DNA from 2 places in the Bacillus sp. ISL-35 genome. Region 2 is predicted to be linked to the other one. Evidence: riboswitches for the same ligand, from Rfam matches in the RefSeq annotation. Region 2 holds a riboswitch; the other holds the start of a gene.
What was found. Region 2 has a riboswitch for S-adenosylmethionine ahead of J7E38_RS19660 (LLM class flavin-dependent oxidoreductase). Riboswitches for the same ligand answer to the same signal wherever they lie in the genome.

Region 1 (3,178 bases), on a different contig from region 2:
CGCTCCGGATAAAATAATGACGCCGTACAGCGTCCGAAGGGTGAATTTCGTTCCCATCCTCTTATATCCGATATAAAGGAAAGGCAGATTGAACAGGATCAGGAAAATACTCATCGAGACGTTGGTCAATTCCGCTGCGATAATCGAAAGGCCGATTACACCTCCATCAAGGATGGCGTTGGGGACGAGGAACATATCAAGCCCGAATGCGGCGATGATCGCCCCAATCGTAATCGTCACCAGCTGTGTAACCTCTTTTATGACTCTTTTTTTCTTCGTTGCTGCCACTGAATATCAAACCCTTTTCTATAAAAATCTACTATCTAATTGCATTGTATGTACTATACTTATTGTATCAAACTTAAAAGTCATCTGGAAATTCTACATGATATATCCATGATTAGTAAAAGTACGTTTTGGGGTAATGAGTAGGGAAGTGATTCGAAACAACGGAGGGACCATTTTGGCTAACGAAACTCAGGTTAAACATAGATCCAACAAGCAACAGACCACATCGAAAAAAAGGAAAGATCAACACAACAGAAAAACGAATAAAAATCGCGGCAACAACTCATATCTTCGCACCAATCCAAGACCGGCAGTAGACGATAACCGCCTCAAGCGTGTCGATGAGAACGTTGACGATCTGCCGAAAAAAGATACCAGCAAAACAACAAAGCAGAATAGAAGCAAAGCAACAAACCAAGATCAAGGTAAAACATCAAAACAAAGAAGCAGCAAAATAACCACTAAAGATAACAGTAAAACAACAAAACAAAACAACAGCAAAGCAACTAATCAAGATAACGGTAAAACACTAAAACAAAACAACAGCAAAGCATCAAACCAAGATAACGATAAAACACCAAATCAAAACAACAGCAAAACAACAACCCAAGCTAACGCTAAATCAACGAATCAGAACAGCACAAAAGCCACAAACCAAAACAGCGACAAATCAAAAAAACAAAACAACGGCAATGAAAAACCGCAAAAAACTTCTGATCCTCAGGCCTCTTCTGAAAACCAGGGGGTAAAGCACAAAGAACAGTCCGGCAAGTTTGAGACGGCTTTTAACCGAATCCATAAAGCGCTGAAGGAAATGGTGAAGGGGACGGACAGCGATGCGTTTGTCGAGCTGCTGTACTCTGGCTATAAGAATCATTCATTGGTCCGCAAGTATAAAAGTGAGCTGCATCAGTTTGCCAAGCTGCGGAATGCGATTGTCCATGAGCGGGTGAATGCGGACTATTATATTGCTGAGCCGCATATTGAGGTGGTTGAGCGGATTGAGGAAATCGCGAAGGAGTTCGAGAAGCCGCAGACGGCGTTATCAATCGCGACCAGTCCGGTGTTTTACTATTATGAAGATGCTTATCTTAAAGATGTGCTTAAGGTCATCAACAAGTTTGATTTTACGAGATTCCCGGTATATGACAAGGAAGATAAATATGTAGCCCTGCTGACTTCGACGGAGATCATCCAGTGGATGGCGAAGCATTTTTCCGACAGTGTCGTTCATTTTGAAAATGTTCAGATCAAAGAATTGCTGACGAAGGGGAAAAATTATTTCGTCACGTTTGTGGATGAGGAAGCATCTTTATACCATATTGAGGAATTATTCGAGCGTTACCATACGAGGGGCAAGAAGCTCCAGGCGGTCATCATCACGGAAACGGGCGACCGCCACGGAAAGCCAATCGGTGTCATCACACCATGGGATTTGCTTGACAGTGATCCCGAGGACTGACTTCACAAATCTTTTGAAAATCGTTCATTGACGAGTTTACAGCGATATTGATATACTTCAGCTAATATTATTGATTTTAAATGAATAACTCTTATCCAGAGTGGCGGAGGGACAGGCCCTGCGAAGCCCGGCAACCTTCTTTCTATTAGAAAGGTGCTAATTCCTGAAGAACGATTTCTGAAGATAAGAGAGGCTGAGCAGTTGAAACCTCTCCTTATTTGGAGAGGTTTTTATATTTTATAAAAGCAGGTGGATGAAATGAACAACAGGTTTGAAACGGAAGTACTTCATTCAGTACATACGAAGCAGCAGGGAATTAAAAGCAAGGCGACGCCGATTTACCAGACTTCGGCTTTTACTTTTAAGGATCTTGATGAACTTGAGGGTTTTTATCAGGGTGAGGGGAATTATCTGTACTCCAGGGTTGGCAATCCGAATACGGATGAACTCGGACAAGCGGTAGCGGCTCTTGAGCATGCCGAGGATGGTGTGGCAGCTTCTTCAGGCTTGGCTGCAATTTTGGCAGGTGTCCTGGCAGTGGTGAAAAGCGGCGACCATATTGTGGCCGCGGATGATGTATATGGCGGAAGCTTCCATATGCTAAAAGCAGAGCTCGAGCGCTTCGGGATTGAAACGACATTCGTGCCGTTCTCGGATTTGGGCAATGTCACAAACGCCATCAAGCCTAATACGAAGCTTCTATACACAGAGTCGATCACAAATCCGCTGCTCCGCGTTGAAAAGCTGGATGAAGTCATCGCGCTGGCAAAGAAGAGGAACCTCGTTGTATTAGTTGATAATACGTTTGCGACTCCGCTCCATGTCCGTCCATATGAGCTCGGTGCTGATCTTGTGGTCCACAGTGCGACAAAATACATTGGCGGCCATAGCGATGTCACTTCCGGCGTCATCGCTGGCAGGAAAGAACTGATTACCGAAGCACGGGCGAGAATCGTCAACCTCGGGGCGAATCTGAGTCCGTTTGAAGCATGGCTGACATGCAGGGGCTTGAAGACGCTGGCTTTAAGGATGAAGGCTCAATCTGAGAATGCGAGATTGCTTGCTGATCGTCTGCGTGAAAATAAGCAAGTCGCAAAGGTTTATTATCCATTCGCAGAAGCTGAACATGGCTTTGGGGCCATGGTATCGATCGAGCTAGCGGGGCATGTGGATACAGACCAGTTTTTCAAATCGCTTGGCTGGGTAAAAATCGTTCCGACACTGGCAGGCGTTGAAACCACCGTTTCCCACCCGCTGAAAACCTCCCATCGCGCACTCCCTCCTGAGGCGCAGGCCGAACTTGGCATCACTTATCGCCTGGTAAGGATTTCGGTCGGAATCGAGCACGGAGAGGATATCGTTTCCCAGTTTGAAGCCGCCTTGGCAAAAGCTGTTGAGTAAGATGAAAAATTTTCCGGAAATGCCGAT
Region 2 (3,178 bases):
GCCAGTATTTGTGATGGAAACACTGGCGAATTATTCTATGGATCCCGGTAAATACGGCTACACATTAAAGGGCATAGCCGAGTTTAATGAAGCAGTGAAGTATTTTTACAGTCAGCGATATTCCGTTGAGCTTGATGAAAAAACAGAAGTATTGCAGTTGATGGGTTCACAGGATGGGCTTGCGCATTTGGCGACTGCCATCGTTGATCCGGGGGATTATGTCCTGGTTCCAGATCCAGGATATCCAATCTATGAAGCTAGCGTTACGATTGCTGGCGGGGAAATCTACCCTATGCCACTGTTGGAGGAAAATAACTTCCTTCCTCAGCTAAATGAGATTCCAGAGGAAGTTTTGCAGAAAACAAAAATGATGATTTTGAGCTATCCTGGAAATCCAGTTACTGCACTTGCTGACAGGGTCTTCTTTGAAGAGGTAGTTGAATTTGCCAGGGTACATAATATTTTAGTCGTCCATGATTTTGCGTATTCTGAATTGATTTATGATGGGAATCCTCAAATCAGTTTCCTGTCGGTACCTGGTGCCAAAGAGGTTGGCATCGAGTTTAACTCATTATCAAAAACCTTCAATATGGCTGGCTGCCGTATTGGTTATGTTGCTGGTAATGCACAGGTCATCAATCTTCTGGCATCATTCAAATCCCATATTGATTATGGAGTCTTCTACCCGATCCAAAAGGCAGCAATTGCTGCACTGACATCTGACTATTCGTTTCTTGATCATCAGTTAAAGCAGTATGAAGCACGACGGGATGCTTTGGTCTCAGGTTTCAGGAACAGCGGATGGCAGGTAGCCAATTCTCCGGCCACGATGTTTGTCTGGGCTAAAATCCCTGCTGGATGGAAGTCTCATGATTTCGCCTTCAAGTTGATTGATGAGGAAGGGATTGTTGTAGTTCCAGGTGACGCATTTGGAAAGCAGGGAGAAGGATATGTCAGAATTGCCATGGTACAGCCTCCCGAAAGACTGGTAGAAGCTGCACAGAGGGTAAATAAGTTTTTGCTGGGTTTTCCGGTAGGAAGTTGAAATTTATTTCGGTAAACGAATTGACTTTTGGCTGAATTTAGAATATTATCACTTTAACGAACTAAAATTTAATAAGCATGTCTTCTTATCAAGAGAGGTGGAGGGATAGGCCCTGCGAAACCTCGGCAACAGGTTCTGAATGAATACTGTGCCAATTCCTGCGGACAATTTTGTCTGAAAGATGAGAAGAGAGTATAAAAAGGCTCTCTTCTTTATGAAGGGAGCCTTTTGTCTTAGGGGACTATAAAATGGTCTCTTAGTTTTTGTTTTTAATACCGACTTAACAGGTTGGTAAACTCGAGATTATTGGGACAGAGGAGAGGGAAGAATGAAGTATGGATTTTGGCTGCCGATTTTTGGCGGATGGTTAAGAAATGTTGAGGACGAAAAGATGCCACCAACTTTTGATTATGCAAAGAGAGTGGTTCAATCAGCAGAGGAGTGGGGATACTCTACAACTTTAATTGCAGAATTATATTTGAATGATATCAAGGGTCCTGAGCACGATTCTCTTGAAGCGTGGACAACCGCTGCTGCATTGGCTTCAGTGACCGAAAAAATCGAAATCATGGCTGCGGTAAGACCCGGATTCCATAACCCTGCAGTTACAGCAAAAATGGCAGCAAACATTGACCAGATCAGCAATGGCCGCTTTACTCTGAATGTGGTTTCAGCATGGTGGGAGGAAGAAGCGCGCCAGTATGGCGGTATTTTTACCGAGCATGATGAGCGTTATGATCGCACACATGAATTCATCGACGTATTGAAGGGGCTTTGGAGTGAAGAAAGCTTTTCATATGAAGGCAAGTTTTATCAGCTGAAGGAGACGAAGCTGTTCCCTAAACCGATTCAGCGTCCGAACCCAATTTTATATGCTGGCGGCGAAAGTCCGAAGGGAAAACAAACCATTGTTGAGAAATGTGATGCTTATGTTATGCATGGCGGAACGGTGGAAGAAATCGAGCAGAAGATTACTGATATGAAAAATCGCAGGGCTGCAACATCAAATACTGAACTGTCAGAGTTCGGAATGGCCGCTTACGTCATTTGCCGCGACACTGAGGCTGAAGCATTCGCAGAGTTGGAACGAATTACTTCTGTAAAAGAATCCAGTGCCTATGCAGGCTTCAAGGACTTCACCAGCAAATCACAGCTCGAGCAGCAAATCCAGCTACAGGATTATTCTGTCTCTAATCGCGGATTGCGCCCTAATTTGGTAGGAAGCCCTGACCAAATTGCACAGCGGATTTTACAGTATGAAAAAGCAGGTTTGGGATTGCTCCTGCTGCAATTCTCCCCACAACTGGAAGAGATGGAGAGATTTGCGAAACAGGTTATGCCGCTTGTGGAGGCAAAAAGAAAACAGCTGACAGTTTGATAGATAAATAAACGAAGGAGATGAGGATCATGAGCAAAGTTTATATCATCCATGAAAACAGTGAATGGACGATCCACTTAACAAAGCGTCTTGAGGAGCTGGGAGTTCCTTTTGAAGAATGGCATCTGGACGAAGGGCTGTTTGATTTGTCAAAGGAGCCGCCAGAGGGGATTTTTTACAGCAGAATGAGCGCTTCTTCCCATACAAGAGGACATCGCTTCGCACCCGAATATTCGGGACAGGTATTAGCCTGGCTGGAGGCACATGGCCGGAACGTGTACAACGGATCAAGGGCTCTTGAACTGGAAGTCAGCAAAGTGAAGCAATACCTTGAGCTGAACAAGCATGGGGTAACGACTCCACGGACAATCGCTACCGTTGGAAAGCAGCAGCTGCTCGAAGCGGCAAAACAATTCGAGGGAAGAGCCTTTATCACGAAGCACAATCGAGCTGGAAAAGGGCTCGGAGTCCAGTTGTTTCAATCTGTTGAAGCACTGAAAGCATATGTGGAGAGCCCGTCCTTTGAGGAACCTGTTGATGGAATAACACTCATCCAGGAATATATCCAGTCACCTGAAAGTTATATTACTCGCTGCGAGTTTGTCGGCGGAGAATTTGTCTACGCAGTAAAAGTGGATACTTCAGAGGGGTTTGAGTTATGCCCGGCAGATGCCTGCCAGATCGGCGACTTGTTCTGCCCAGTAGGGGAAGAAGTAGAGGAAAAGCCGAAATTCCAGGTGATTGAAGGCTTTGAT

Region 1: another riboswitch for S-adenosylmethionine. It lies ahead of J7E38_RS12315 (trans-sulfuration enzyme family protein); the one in region 2 lies ahead of J7E38_RS19660 (LLM class flavin-dependent oxidoreductase).

Annotation. Positions count from the first base shown of each region.
Region 1 covers NZ_JAGGQK010000007.1:182,531-185,708, reverse strand. Annotated here, with positions in the region: gene J7E38_RS12325 (YitT family protein) at 1-288, opposite strand, end outside; gene J7E38_RS23895 (CBS domain-containing protein) at 464-1,750, shown strand; SAM riboswitch class I at 1,839-1,940, shown strand; gene J7E38_RS12315 (trans-sulfuration enzyme family protein) at 2,009-3,151, shown strand.
Region 2 covers NZ_JAGGQK010000017.1:18,478-21,655, reverse strand. Annotated here, with positions in the region: gene J7E38_RS19665 (LL-diaminopimelate aminotransferase) at 1-1,045, shown strand, start outside; SAM riboswitch class I at 1,128-1,233, shown strand; gene J7E38_RS19660 (LLM class flavin-dependent oxidoreductase) at 1,374-2,423, shown strand; gene J7E38_RS19655 (ATP-grasp domain-containing protein) at 2,453-3,178, shown strand, end outside.